DNA from 2 places in the Paenibacillus sp. PastF-3 genome. Region 1 is predicted to be linked to the other one. Evidence: riboswitches for the same ligand, from Rfam matches in the RefSeq annotation. Region 1 holds a riboswitch; the other holds the start of a gene.

Region 1 (7,900 bases):
GTCTACGGAAATCAGACGGCTTCGCTTTAGGGTCAATCATGGCCTTTACAGTCAAGGATCTTTCCCCCGCTGATATACCAGTAGTTGTATCTATATGGTCAACGGATACAGTAAAGGCTGTGCCGTGATTATCTGTATTGTGACTGACCATAGCCTGTAGTTCAAGCTCTTCCGCACGTTCAGCGGTAATTGGCATACAGACCAAACCACGTCCCTCAGTGATCATAAAATTGATGACTTCTGGTGTCGCCCGTTCAGCAAGAGCTATAAAATCCCCTTCATTCTCACGATCTTCATCATCCACGACGATGATGACTTTGCCGCGCATTAAATCATATATCGCTTCTTCAATCGGATCCAAGACACTATCCTTCTTCGATTGTTCGCTCATGATCCTATCCTCCTAATAGCTTTACGAAGGGTTATTTCCATCTTCGTAAGCTTACTCATTATTTATACAAATCCGTTTGCCGCCAAGAAATCACGACTAATCCCGGAGCTGCTATCATTTTCTTCATCCTGTGCAGCAGAGCCATAATGCAGAAGATGATCTACATATTTGCCCAGGACATCACACTCAATATTTACACTATCCCCTGCCCGCTTATAAGTTAGCACAGTTTCCCCTAGCGTATGCGGAATAATGGATACAGTAAACGATGAAGCCGTCGTCTTTACTACTGTTAAGCTAATGCCATCAATCGTGATCGACCCTTTAGGGATGATATATTTAAACAGCGATTTGCGATCCGGCGCAATCTCATAGACTACTGCATTCTGATCACGCTTTACGCTTTTGATGACAGCAGTGCCATCTACATGTCCCTGAACAATATGACCTCCAAACCGACCACCGGCAGCCATTGCTCGCTCCAGATTCATCCTACTGCCAGGACGTAGCTCCTTCAGATTACTGTTTCGATAGGTCTGAGGCATGACATCCACAGTAAAATAGTTCTCGCCTAAAGTTGTCGCTGTAAGACAGACGCCATTAACCGATACGCTATCACCAATCTTCAAATCATCCATGATGACGGAAGCGGCAATGTTCAGCACCATCATTTCTCCACCGGCGGAGACACTTCTCAGAGTGCCAACTTCTTCGACTAATCCAGTGAACATGCTTTCCCTCCTAGGAGTTTTATGTGAGTAACACTTCTCCGCTATCTCTCCGAACAAAAATTGCTCTGGAAGCACACGATTAAGTTTTGTAACCATTCACTTTAGCGTACCGGAGTACCGCTGATACATACATTATCTCCGAGCACTTTTACTTCCAATCCCTCCAGAGAAATCGCATCCTTCATTAACTCTACACCTGGAAATACAAACGTCCCTTTCGCTTCAGCACCACCGCCAACAATCTTTGGAGCGAAAAAGAGAATCACTCGATCAACTAGCCCACTCTCCAGCATCGCTCCATTTAACGTACCTCCGCCTTCAAGTAAAATCGATCCGATTTCCATTTCACCGAGCGTTACCATAGCAGCCTTCAAATCCACGCGTGGTCCTGCTCCGCTAACAATGATTTGCACACCTGCTTGAAGAAGCGCTGCTTTCTTTTCAGCATCTGCAGCTTCAGTTGTCACGATGATAGTAGGCGCTAGACCGTCACTTACAACTGCTGAATCCAATGGAATACGTAGTCCAGAATCAATTACAATCCGTATCGGGCTAATGCCCGGCACTTCCGTTCTTGTGGTCAGTGAAGGATTATCTGCAATGACTGTGTTCACACCGACCATAATTCCCTGATGCCGATGCCGCAGTGTATGTACGATCTCCCGCGCTTCTCCATTCGAAATCCATTTACTGTCACCAGATTTGGTAGCTAGGTTACCATCCAGCGTACTGGCACTCTTGAGTGTAACAAACGGCTGTTTTGTCAAAATATATTTGATAAACCGCTCATTCAGCCGCAACGCACGATCACGCAGCAACCCTACCTCTACTTCAATACCAGCTTCACGCAGCATTTGAACCCCACGACCCGCCACCTGAGGGTTAGGGTCTTCACAAGCGACTACCACTCTGGCTACTCCCTCGTCGATCAGCCTTTGGCTGCAGGGCGGGGTCTTACCATAGTGGCTACACGGTTCGAGTGTTACATAGGCAGTGCTGCCTTGAGCTTGACCAGCCGCCATGTTCAAGGCATGCACCTCAGCATGACCCGTTCCGCGCTGCAAATGAGTTCCAAGCCCAATCATCGCTCCATTTTTTACAACCACGCAGCCAACAACTGGGTTAATTCCGGTCTGTCCTTGGGCCCGTTCTGCCATATCCAGCGCTAGCGACATATAAAACTCGTCATTCATGTTGTCCATCTCGTTCCTCCTATCCACTTACTGTCTATCTGATGCATAAAAACAGAAAAACCCATCTCATTCTCCAGGAGGAGTAAAGATGGGTTATGCGAGAGTTTAGCGGCAGTCCAAATAAAAGTGTGCGTAAATAACCGTCAAACGACGGTAATTGTGAAATATCGCACATAATAAATGAAAACACTGCAGTCCACCTGTCTAAAACAGACAAGCGGTTAACCTCTCCTTCTTCCATCCAGACTATACTGTCGGTCCCGGAATTTCACCGGGTCCACCGTTCGCGTCAACAACGCGAGCCGGGTAGCGGACTAAGTGTGGTAGATAAACTTAAGAAATAAGCACTCTACAACAACATCACCGCCGGTAGGGAATTACACCCTGCCCTGAAGGATTGATCCTTTATTTAATTGAGGTTCAAGTTTTCCTTACTAACAAAATTATCACTTACACCTTCGAAATGCAAGTGCGTTTTATATATTTACTTAAAATTTGTAACTTGATTCTGAGAGGTATGGTGATTACAAGAAGAAACGATATGGTTTTATATTAACAAACTTTTATAAGAATTCGTCTCTCTCTTACACATCCATCCCTTTTATTGGGCTATAGAAAGCCAACGGAGGTACAGTTATAATCCATTCCATAATTTCATAAAAAGAAGAAAACAAAGAAGCGCCAGGACTTTATCTCCAGGCGCTTCTTTTCCTTTTCAATTACAAACCACGTTCTTGTTGTTTCAATAGATCACGAATTTCCGTTAGCAACACGATATCTTCTGCGGGTGCTGGCGTCTCCACCACTTCAACTTTAACGGCTTCTTTGCGCTGGAATTTATTAGCCAGTTTAATCACCATAAAGATTGAGAAGGAAATAATAAAGAAATCAACGACCGCCTGCAAAAATTGCCCATAAGGAATAATCAGTTCATTATGCATAACCATAACACTTAGAGCCCGATCCTTCAGATCTATACCACCTGTTATCAAGCCAACAATTGGCGTAATGATGTCAGATACTAATGAGGTCACAATCTTACCAAAAGCTGCTCCGATAACGACAGCAATGGCTAAATCTAGTACATTTCCTTTCAGGGCAAAAGCTTTAAACTCTTTCCACATCTTCCAATTCTCCTCCAACCTATTGAATTTGAAATTATTATAGCATAGCCGCTTCCCAAATCTTAAGACTTGTTAAGAAACTATTAAGTTTACCTTTACTTTTGCCTGCCACCGTTGTTAAGAAATCTCATGTTAAATAAGGATTACGAACTACAAAAAGGAAGATTCCTAACATGGAAACTTTTTCAACTTTTAAAAAAAGCATTCCAAGCCCCAGCTCGTTCTTTCTGCACAGATTAAAACATGGATTGAGGCTCTTCGATGGGAGCAAGCTAAAGGAAATAACAACCTAGAATGGTGCTTCGAGTATTTGGGTAATTGGGGCTGTACCGACAGCTTTCCCAAGCTATCAGTACTTTTTTGCATCCGCATCTCTGTTATGCAGGCGGCTATATTCTAGCTTTAAGTTTCTCTTGGATCGTTGTTAGTCTTTCAGCACGTGATCTGCCATTTGCCTGAATGTTTTACGGAAATGTATACTTCTTGTAGTAAGGAGGCTTTACAAGAAAGGACGCTGAGTAATGCACAACGCAACATTACTTTTGGTTGACGACGAAGCAGAAATTATTAAACTCATGCAGATCTATCTGGAGAACGAGGGATACCGTCTGTTCACTGCCCGTGACGGGCTGGAAGCACTTGAAATTATCAAGAATGAAACTATAGACCTAATGGTTCTAGATATCATGATGCCCAACATGGATGGTATCGAGGCTTGTATTAAAATTCGCGAAACACATAAATTTCCAATTATTATGTTATCTGCTAAGGGTCAGGAACTAGACAAAATCACGGGACTCAGTGTAGGTGCGGATGATTATGTTACGAAGCCTTTTAGTCCGTTGGAGCTTGTCGCCCGCATTAAATCTCAGCTGCGTAGAACCCGGAATTACATGTTAGATCTAAGTGCCAAACAGGATGATATCATCATTGATGGCTTGGTTATTAACTCGATTACGCATGAAGTTAGCGTGGATGATCACCCAGTAAAACTTACTCCGAGAGAATTTGCAATTCTGGAGCTGCTCGCCCGTCACAGGGGACAAGTACTAAGCATGGAGCAAATTTACGCTAAAGTATGGAAAGAACAATTTCTCGAAAGCAATAATACGCTCATGGTTCACATTCGAAAAATCAGAGAAAAAATTGAAGCTAATCCGAGAAAACCACAATATTTGAAGACGGTATGGGGCGTTGGCTACAAATTGGAGAAAGGAGGTCCTTCTAGTTGAACTTTAAACGATTCGATACCCTATCCTGGAAAATCGTTGGCTTCAGCCTAACGAGTCTAGCACTTACAGCAGCAATCGTATTGGTCGGCTATTATGGTATATCCCTATTGCTATGGCTAAACCCTTCTCGTTCTTTCTGGGGGGTTAGACTCATCCACTGGGTAATCAATAACATCGGGTCTATTCCTGTAGTGATTCTTATTGGAATTCCTTTATTTATTTTTTTCATCCTTAAACTATCCAGAAATACAACCAGTAATCTTCAAAACATTACGAGCGGGGTTCAAGCTATTGCAGACGGCAATTTATCTTTTCAGGTACCGGTATCAGGTACGGATGAACTTGGTAAACTCGCCGAAAATATGAACCTCATGGCTGGCAAGCTAAAATCTGCTATAGAGGAAGAACGAGCAGCTGCGAAAGCCAAAAACGACCTAATTACAGGTGTATCACATGATCTCCGAACCCCTCTAACTTCTGTACTCGGATTTCTGGAGTATATCGAAAAGGATCGTTATAAGACCGAGGTCGAGCTTCGTTATTATGTGAATATTGCCTATGAGAAATCTCTGACTCTTAAAAAGCTAATTGACGATTTATTCGAATATACACGAGTTAGCAGCAGCGGGCTCCCCCTTAATATTGAGCCTGTTGATCTCGGAAAGCTGCTTGAACAGCTTGTCGAGGAATTCGCTCCCGTACTTGAGCAAGCGGATATGACCTATCGTATTCATACGGATAAGGGCCCTTTGATTATCCTTGGTGATGCGGATGAGTTAGTTCGATTATATGAGAATCTATTTACCAATGCGGTTAGATACGGTAAAGAAGGTAAGATTCTAGATATTACAGTTTATAGAACAGGCGATAGAGTGATTGCTACATGCAAGAATTACGGCAACCCGATCCCTGCCACGGATCTCCCCCACTTATTTAAGCGATTTTATCGCGTCGATAAATCACGTTCCCGAGAGACTGGTGGAAGCGGATTAGGACTCGCGATTGCTAAGAGCATCACAGAGCTCCACGGTGGGGCTATTTCTGCCAAAAGCACACCCAAACAAACTGAATTTGAGACTTCCTTCCCAGCGATCGATTGATGTTTGTGGGGATGTTTTTGAGTTTTGGGCAAACGTAAAAAAGCACCCGACAATTTTTTGCCGGATGCTTTTTTATTTCAATCGCTGTTCATACTCTAAACAAAGACTTGCTACCTGTTTCCCCTCCGTTTAAACACACGGTTTAGAATAAAGCCAATGGCTATTAATCCAATACCAATCATATAAAGCGGTGCAGAGCTACTTTCTCCCGTCTTAGGAAGCTGAGGAGCACTTGAAGTGCTGTTGTTCACCGGCCCCTTCGGTACTTCCTCATCAACAATGTCGACTTCTCTTAACGGAACATCTTCATCTGTAATAACTAAATCCGGAGTTCCCACTTCTTCTGATGTCGTGGATTCCAGATTGGTCGTATTCCCAGGGCCAGCAGGTACTGCCGGATCATTGATGATTACTCCCGGCACCAGCGAACTCGTGGATGTTGGTGTCACCGTGCCTCCTGGGATTCCTGATATCGGTGTTGAAGTTGGTGCTACAGTCGGATCTGTTGACGGAGTAACCATTGGTTCCGACGAAGCTGATGAGGTCGGTGTCGGTGTTGCTGTTGGAGCTATAGTTGACTCTGGTGTTGCAGTAGGCGTAGGCTCAATTGCTTTTTGATTTGTAATTACGAGTTGATTCGTTGATGAAGACTGAACGGACACTGGATGCTCTGTAGGATCAAGTACATAGCCAATAGGAGCTATCGTCTCAATCAATACGTAGTTACCCAACCATAATTTATTGAATGTTGCTGTACCTGTGGAATCTGTGGTTAAGCTATTCATAAATACCCGGTCTGAGCCGTTTTGACGATAGAGTGCAAAAGTTGCATCTCCCAGCGTCTTCAAGTTGTCCTCTGCATCCAGCTTCTTGATCATCAAGGAGCCTCTAACCCCGCTACCTGATCCTGAACCACTCGACACACCGACGATAATTTCTTTAAAAGAATCTTTACTAATTTCATTAACATTATGACCACTGAAACGAACAGTATTAGTAACTTTATCTCCTGTATTCGCCATAATCAGGGATTGATAGTCGAGAATATAAGGTTTACTAATCTCCTTGGCGAAGCTTAAATCAAACGACTGCTTGCCGTCTACATCCGTTTTTATTTCTAGGCTGTAATCGATACCCTGAATCAATTCAGGGTATCTTTTGGTTATGTCCCCGTTCTCTGCTACGTTTGTTGGATACAAGTGGAAGGAGTCCTGCAGTAAAATCTGATTAGCACTAGGCGTATCTTTGATTACAGCATTCTTCACCGTAGACTGACCGCTATTGATTTGAATACTCCAATCTATTTTATCACCTTTCTGAGCACCATCCTTTAAGAGATATTCATCCCCATGAGGGATCGTTACAGAAGCATTTAAATCCTTGGAAGCCTTCTTTATTCCATCATAAAGATTGGCCTTATTCTCAATAGAAGTACCGATGACTTGGCCTTCAAGACTTGTATGAAAGTCGATATAATAAGCGGAATGAATGCTGTCTTTAAAAGAGACCTTCAACTCGTTAGTAGCACTGACACTATAAGTGTATTTGCTACTGTTTACCTCGATACCTTTCGTTGGATCTCCATTCTTAGCAACATTCATGGTGTACACTTTCAGCGATCCAGGAACCAGGGTTTGACCCGATTTCAAAATATCCACGACCTCTGACTCTGCAACCGTTTTGCTATTATAGTTGACCCCTAATGTCCAAGCTAAATCTTTAGTCGAAGCATTATAGGAACCAAATTTCAAGCCATTACTTTTCGCTTCATCTCTTGGGATAAATAGACCTTCTGCTTCTGTGGTGCGAGGAATTTCGGACGTGTCAATCCAGTCCATCCTAACCTTGTTATTGAAATTTTCAGTATTAGACCAAATCCAATCCTTATTAAATTCCGTTGTATAGCTAACCGTATAAAGACCAGTAATCTGCGAATTAAAGACCACCTTGAATCCTTTATTGAACTGAACAGGAGCATTGTAAACCAAACTATATTTGGAAGGATTCAATACGGACCCTTTAGAATCTCTAATGACAAGCGATTCTGGGATGAATTTCAATCCACCAAACGGGAACGTTTCTGTAATTTCAACCCGGTCCATTGGATAGTTATCACTGTTTAATGTGAC
Region 2 (7,900 bases), on a different contig from region 1:
GAGAAGCAATTATAGAAGAAATGCGGATTGATCTGAGATTGAAGCTGCTTTAATCTGGCTTCCCTAACATGGATTTTTTCCATTAACACATTCTCGATCAGCTTCTGAATCTGTTCCACCATGCTATTAAACCTTCCGGACAGGAAGCTGAACTCATTTTTACCTTTGATCTCCACCCGCGCAGAGTAGTCTCCTTGCTTCAACCTCTGGAAGCCTCCAACCAATAATCTAACGGGCACCTGCACCTGCACATATAGTAGATAGGCTACCAGACAGCTCATTAATAACAATGCACCAATAGCAAAATAAAATAAGCGATTGGAGGTTTGGATTGGATGCAGTATTTCTGACAGCGGCATATAGTCGATCAAATACCAGCCCATTTTATCCGAAAAGACTATGTTTACACTGTAGGACTCACCATTAATGTTCACTGTACGATTTTCGCTTTGCTTCAACTGCTCTTGCTCCAGCCTATTTACCAATTCATTAGCTAGCAGCTTGTCAGCACTACGGTTAAAGATAAGTCCAGTACCCTGTTTATAATAAAAAGGATCTCTCCTGCCATCACTTTTAAATTTATCCAGCATATCTTCAATGTTTCGGCTGTCAAACTCCACCTTCATAATCGTATTGGCCTTTTCAGGAGTGAACTCTGACATGAAGGGGGTAAAAGAAAACCAAGAGAACACAAAATGGTCGCCATCCTGCTCAATGATCTTTTCTACATGCCAGCCTGACTTTACTTCCCGCTTCAAATCCTCATCCGAATATGGTAAAGCATCATTCTCTGACACCATTCGGTGGATCGACGGTGAATATAGATACAACTTACTCTTCCAGTTGGAGGAGCTTTCCTGAATACTGATTTTGGTCTGAATCCGCTTAATCAAATTTATTGCATCCAGGTTCAAATGTGTCCCCTTTAAATAAGTATCCTTTAAGCTCAAAATATCAGGATCATGAATGAGCAGGATCGGCCAGGAGGACAACAGCTCCATATTACTCTCGACTTGATTCTGAAAAAAACTGAGCTGATTGCTGTTCGAAGTATTTAACTCCGTACGTAGCACATCCGTGGTCGTCTTATTGGAATAGAAATAGAGGATCGTAATAGGAATCAGCATGATGACCATGATACTTACGATTTTGGTAAATAAATTATATCTATACACTTTCCTTCACACTCCGACTCAAATGTCATAGCCTCTATTGTACAAATAATCTTCATTAACGCATAGATAATTTCTCCCCGCACAATGAGGTAGACAGGTGATAGCTTGTTCAAGCACTGTTATCGTCCTCTCTATTGTAAAGGCTTAAATTATTACGCTATATGCTACGTACGAAACATTTCTGCAGTTTTTGCAGTCTAATGTATTGTTGAGACATACAAAAAGGGATGATCCGAAAGCCTCTAGGCATTCAGTCATCCCTTTATACTTTATTTAGTTCAATCTATACAATCAGAGTCTGTTCAGAGCGTTTGTGCTTTAGATTGTTGACTCGATATAAAGAATAAAGCAGTCCAGATCAACGCGAACCCGATAATTTGCGGTAGGGTGACGAGCTGCTGGAATACGATCCAGTTAATGATTACTCCCGTCATAGGAAAGCTTAGTTCAGCCAATGTAGCGAAGGAAGCTTTGGTAGTGCTGAGTCCTTTGTAATACATTAGCATACTGAGCAGTCCTGGCAGCAAAGCCTGCAGCAACAAATTAATGGCTATGGCAGCAGATGCACCAAATCCACCATTAATCTGCCAAGGAGCCCCTTCTAATGTGGTGATTACGAAAAGCAGCGGCAGCGCCATTATAAATCTTAGGGAAGTCACTGTCTCATATTTCATAGACCCAAGCAGATAACGTCCCATTACTGTCGAGCCACCCCATAATGCGGCCGCTCCTAAGGCCATCAGACTGCTAACACCGATAAAGTTGTTCACATGTCCGAATGGAATACTCCAGCCAAAGGTCAGCAGGTAGGTTCCTACCAGAGCCACAGTAATGAGGATCCCGAAATTTTTAGGCAGACGTTCTTTAAGAATTAAGGCTGCAAGACCGATAGCGAATATCGGCTGAAGCTTTTGCAGCAACAGCACAGCATTTAAATCCCCACTGGAGAGTGCCATCGTAAATAGAATTGTTGCCCCGGCAGAACCTCCCCAGGAAACAATTAGCAAAGCTCCAATCTGGCGGAATCCAATACCTTTTAGCTCCGCCCGGTGACGCCAAAGAACAGGGGAAGCAGCCAAGAAAAGCACCACATGCTCCAAAAGAACAATTTGCGATGAGGTCAAGGATTTTAAGAGGATAATACGAAAGAGCGGATCCACGCCCCATAGTGCTGCACCGAACACAACGAGCCAAAAACCACTGCGTAACGGCGACGTGCTGCTTACCTTATTAGCTGATGTTGAAGCTGTTACATTACTCATAATCCCATTCTCCTTGTCGATACAAACCCTCGATAAGAGACCAAAAACCCCCGAATCACCATAAAAGGTCGACTCGGGGGCATTATCAATAAAGACGTACAGGATAGACTCCTAGCGCCTTCATCTTATGATCCTCTCCCATCCGGACTTTACCGTCGGCTCTGGATTCACACCAGATCAGTCACTTCTCTGCAAGCAGAACAAGTGAGTCGCGGGCTTAGTTCGCTTTGAACATTACCGCCGGTTGGGAATTTCACCCTACCCCGAGAATCTTGTATTCCGTTGTTTTTTTCACAATCTCAGAATAAACCTCTTCTTGCCATTCGTCCAGTACTTTATGAAAATATACATAAAATTTTCATGTATTACAGCTTTTTATTACATATTTTTTTCGTTATTGTTCTACTGTCTCATCCACAAAAATCTGTATAATGAAATTATGTTTATTTTTCCATAGTTTAGGAATTTTTCTAAGGAGGTTGTTATGAAGAAATCATTTTGGATGAAGGAGTCATTCTGGACGAAGCTATTGTTCTCCTTTTTTGCGGTCGGAGTCATAGCTTTTTTAGGATTCATAGGTTCGATAATTACTGCGCTTTTCGGGGGGCTTATCTTTTATACTCCTCTTGTGGCGATTTTATCTGTGGTAATAGCCATTTACGTTGTACTCCTTATATTTGATTTGTTGTCCCGAAAAACAAGCAATATAATATTGCTATCCATCCTCGGACTTAGTGTGCTCGTAACCGCAGGATATGAGATCAAGCAAGCATATACTAACAGCATTGCCACGGTCGATGATCGGGAGGTCAATCTCGTACAATATGAACCCTTTGCTGAGAATACGAAAGCAGTGAAATTAGACAAACCTTCTGCCTATAGTATCGATAGCAATCCACCCAAGCTGGATGGTGCAACCGCACTTTACCCACTGTATTCAGCTTTCGTGCAATCTGCTTATCCTGCGGGCAATTATAAACCATATGATTTTCAAATCGGCCAAGTAATTTGCAGCAGCACACCGGAAGCTTACAAAAGACTAATTGAAGGTGAAACCGATATTATTTTTGTGGCTGCTCCTTCTCTTGCTCAGCAAAAACATGCGAAGCGAAAAGGCGTCGAGCTGAAGCTCACACCTATTGGGCGCGAGGCTTTCGTATTTTTTGTGAATAAACGAAACGAAGTGACTGGACTTTCTACCGCCCAGCTTAAAGATATCTACGCAGGCAAGATCACCAATTGGAAAGATGTAGGCGGAGCTAATAACCGTATTCGCGCTTTTCAACGGCCAGAGGATAGTGGGAGCCAGACGATGCTGCAAAAGTTTATGGGAGATACCATACTCATGACACCACCTAAGGAAGACGTCGCAGATATTATGAGCGGAATCATTAAACAAACATCCAGCTATCGCAATTATAAAAATGCACTCGGGTACAGCTTCTTATTCTACGCCTCAGAAATGAATCAAAGCGGGGAAATTGCACTACTCGCCATAGATGGTGTTAAGCCCGACAAAGAAAGTATTCGTAGTGGACAGTACCCTTTGGCTACAGAATTTTATGCTGTGACTGCCGGAAGTGACAACCCCAATATTCAGCCCTTTCTAGATTGGATGCAATCTGCTCAGGGTCAGGAATTGGTAGAAAAAACGGGTTATACTTCTTTGAAATAAAATATTGTTAGGGAAAGAGAGCTAACCCAAATGTTTGGGAAAGCTCTCTTTTCGCTTTTTCTACCGAAATTTTTCCTTTTTCACTCTAAAAGAGCGCAACTTTTGGAAACTATTGTCGTTTAAGAATTATATACGCTGAAACTGCATCAAAGGAAGAAAAAGTAAGAATTGCTAGAAACCAAGAAACGGGGATGGTAGGGATTGCAGATGAAGAAGTTTGGTTTTTTGGCGTTACTGCTGCTTTTGTTGGTGCTGGTTCATCCAGGAACTGGTTATGCCGGCTCTGCAGAGACACACATCAATCTAGACGGCAATGATCTTAAGATTTCTAAAGAAGCACAAGTTCAAATTGTAAATGGAAGCGTGATGGTTCCACTTCGCCTCGTTACGGAGCAGCTTGGTTATACCGTGAAATGGGATAATGTGACCAAGACTGCAACCATTGAGCAAAAGGGAACGACATTAAAGCTTATCGTGAATAATGCGATGGCAGAGGCTTCGGGGAAACAGGTAAAACTGGACAACCCTCCTTTTCTAAGTGGCAACACGACCCTCGTTCCTTTAAGATTTGTTGGTGAACAGACAGGAACTACTGTAGGTTGGGATAATGTGACCAAAACGGTCTACTTAACTTCTCCAGTGCCAGAGATTGGCGGAAGCGATCCAGAAATTACAGTTCCAGACACTTCTGTAACCGCACCCTCTGATAATGGATCCAACGGTAACACAGCAACCGACGGAAATTCCTCAGCTGCAGTCACAAATCTTAGCTTCGTTGATAATAAACTAATCGTTGCGGTGAACGGTAGTGTAACACCTAATGTATTCACAATGACAGATAAAGACCGAATTGTCGTAGATTTACCGAATACCAGCTTTGGCGACAGCTTTCATCAGAACCTTTCTGTCGGAAAAAACCAAAGCGGGCAGTTGACGATTACCGAATATCCTAACGTCTCAACCATTCGTTATTCATTATTCAGTAGTTCTCCCTCTACGATCCGGATCGTGATTGATCTGAACAGCGCGAATAACTACAGTGTAACAAATGCTAACGATGGACTTATTATAGTGGATCTAAATGGGACAAGCACCACGCCTCCTGCAACCACTGTACCAGAAGTACCGGTTACAACGCCTCCACCTTCAACCGGCAACACAGACAAGAAGATAATCGTCATTGATGCAGGACATGGTGGGAAAGATCCTGGCACCGGAAGTAACCGAAAAGAGAAGGATTTCACCTTGCCAACAGCACTGAAAATTGCAGAACTACTAAAGAAAGAGCCAAATATTGAGGTTGTGCTCACTCGAAGTGATGATACATACCCGACCCTACAGGACAGATCCAACCTCGCCAATAAGGTAAAAGCAGATTTGTTCATCTCTGTTCATGCCAATAGTATCCCAGTGGGCAGTAAGAGCAATCCTAGTGGTACTGAGACCTATTACACACGTAAAGATAGTTTATTATTCGCGCAAACCGTTCATAAATATCTTACTGTTGCTACAGGTCTTCAGGATCGAGGGGTTCGTCAAGCGAATTATCATGTAACAAGAGAAACTAAAATGCCAGCCATTTTATTAGAATGTGGTTACTTAAGTAATACCAAGGACGAAGGATTACTCTTCACCGTGGATGTACAGAATAGGATAGCCGAAGCAGTAGTTCTAGGGATAAAGGAATATTTAGGTCGATAGAAAAAAGAGGAGCTTCAAAGCCACCAATTGGCTTTGAAGCTCCTCTTTCTATTTATTCATGTTTGTTATTCCAAACACTCATTCGTTCTCTTAGATTAGAAGTGTGCAGCTCTAACTGAATCCCATCTGGATCGAGAAAGTTGACTGTCCTGCCTACTCCCCTTTTAACAGGTCCTCTAATGATTCGTACTTCGTGGGTACGGAGTACCTGTACTGCCTCCTCGAAATGTTCTTCCGCTATACTAAAAGCAATGTGGTCTATCCCAATTACATTGCTCATTAATTCAATGTATTTTGGCTTTTCAATGAGGCAAATCCATGCGCTCCCCCATTCCAGATAAGCATCTGTATTCCCTTTGTGAATTAGCTGAAGACCCAAAATACCCGTATAGAAATTCAATGAACGTGATAAATCACTCACATTTACCGTCACATGATTAAATCCTTGAATTTTCATCCCCGTTCATCCCCTCAGACTTCTCAAACCAGAATAGAGACAATTCTCTTGCGTTTCTCTGAATCGGGATCTTGAGTAACTCGCATCTCCTCATCAAAGATCAGTGTAGGACGTTCTTCCAGATTATACTCAGGCCATGATAGCTCAGATGTAGCTGGGTTTCCACGATGAGCAAAGGCAATCCATGCCGCATGCATACTTTTAGCCAATTTTTGCATCCCCGGTGTAATTTCCGCGCCCAAGCGAGTTACATGAGACAAATTATTAAAAGCATAGACAATTTCCGCACCATGTACAGCTTTATTTAACAATGGATGGCCAGGGACCGTCCCATCAAAACGATACATCCACACAGGCGCATAGGCCAATTGATTCTCAGCTAAGGATATAGAAGTACCCCAGAAATATAGATCCGTTAGAATCTCCGCCTGTCCTTCCCATGTAGAAGAATAGTGGCTGGCAACCTCCGCCAGACTTCCAGTTCCCATCATCTGCTCCAGCGCCTTGAGCGATTCATCAAAGTCTGCACCTGGTGTCTCTCCCCTGAAAAATAAATTACCCTCATCTCGATTGGTTCCAATCAACAACGGAATCCCCTGGGCCGATCCTTCTGCCACAGCCTGTGCAGGATCTATAGGAAGCGTATCCCCATCAATGACAGGCTGAAATAACATGCCTATTGAACCACCCGTTAATTTAATGGTCATTCTTGTGGCTGCGTCTATAATTTGTTCCGCTGAGAAAGTATTAAGTAGGCTAGTATCTCCATCAGGGGAAATGCCTAGTTCAGTAAGTAATGCTACAGCAATATCTTTTCCTTGCTGATTTGGCAAAGTTTGAGCAGCCCCACTTTGCATGATCGCTCCAGCAAATAATCCCTTTGCAGCAGGCATAGCCAGAAGGGCTGCGATACTCATACTGCCAGCTGATTCTCCAAATACCGTAACTCGCTGAGGGTCGCCTCCAAAGGCGGCAATATTATGCTTTACCCATTCCAGCCCGGCAATTTGATCCAGCAAGCCTTGATTAGACGCAAATCCATCACCAAGCGAAGACAGATGCATAAAACCAAACGGTCCCAGTCGATAATTAATCGTCACCAGGACTACATTTCCATTCTTCGCGAAGCTAGTACCATCAAACTGTGGCTGACTTCCCGCACCTGTCACAAATGTCCCCCCGTGAATCCAGAACATTACAGGAAGTGCCTCGCCTGGGGATGCAGGTGACCATACATTTAAATATAAACAATCTTCAGAATGACGAGGTGTTAATCCACCGAAACGCGTACCTCTCGTATCCGCTGGCTGATGGCTAACTGGACCAAATTCAGAAGCATCTCTAATTCCGCTCCAAGCTTCTGGTGGCTGCGGCGCACGAAATCGAAGCTCTCCAACTGGTGGAGCGGCAAAAGGGATTCCACGCCAAACGTTCACGCCATCCTCCTCTCGTCCTTGAAGCTTACCGTAAGAGGTTACTGCTATCGGTCCTACCATTACATTTCACCCTTCCACATTATTCCTTATTCTCTTCAATCTGCTTATACAATCCGGACTGGAACCGGAACCATTGAAAAATATGTGTAAATACAACCTTGAGCACCGCGTAACCAGGAACTGCAAGGATAATG

Evidence for each region. Region 1 has a riboswitch for FMN ahead of ribD (bifunctional diaminohydroxyphosphoribosylaminopyrimidine deaminase/5-amino-6-(5-phosphoribosylamino)uracil reductase RibD). Riboswitches for the same ligand answer to the same signal wherever they lie in the genome.
Region 2: it holds a riboswitch for FMN, as region 1 does, so the genes downstream of both, M2444_RS07295 (DMT family transporter) here and ribD (bifunctional diaminohydroxyphosphoribosylaminopyrimidine deaminase/5-amino-6-(5-phosphoribosylamino)uracil reductase RibD) in region 1, are expected to answer to the same signal.

Annotation. Positions count from the first base shown of each region.
Region 1 covers NZ_JARXWM010000002.1:688,897-696,796, forward strand. Annotated here, with positions in the region: gene M2444_RS07190 (bifunctional 3,4-dihydroxy-2-butanone-4-phosphate synthase/GTP cyclohydrolase II) at 1-391, opposite strand, end outside; gene ribE (riboflavin synthase) at 454-1,122, opposite strand; gene ribD (bifunctional diaminohydroxyphosphoribosylaminopyrimidine deaminase/5-amino-6-(5-phosphoribosylamino)uracil reductase RibD) at 1,224-2,324, opposite strand; FMN riboswitch at 2,541-2,716, opposite strand; gene mscL (large-conductance mechanosensitive channel protein MscL) at 3,035-3,439, opposite strand; gene M2444_RS07210 (response regulator transcription factor) at 3,961-4,671, shown strand; gene M2444_RS07215 (sensor histidine kinase) at 4,668-5,771, shown strand; gene M2444_RS07220 (collagen binding domain-containing protein) at 5,882-7,900, opposite strand, start outside.
Region 2 covers NZ_JARXWM010000003.1:10,195-18,094, forward strand. Annotated here, with positions in the region: gene M2444_RS07290 (sensor histidine kinase) at 1-1,175, opposite strand, end outside; gene M2444_RS07295 (DMT family transporter) at 1,478-2,437, opposite strand; FMN riboswitch at 2,564-2,712, opposite strand; gene M2444_RS07300 (substrate-binding domain-containing protein) at 2,922-4,112, shown strand; gene M2444_RS07305 (N-acetylmuramoyl-L-alanine amidase family protein) at 4,320-5,813, shown strand; gene M2444_RS07310 (VOC family protein) at 5,866-6,270, opposite strand; gene M2444_RS07315 (carboxylesterase/lipase family protein) at 6,294-7,766, opposite strand; gene M2444_RS07320 (AI-2E family transporter) at 7,786-7,900, opposite strand, start outside.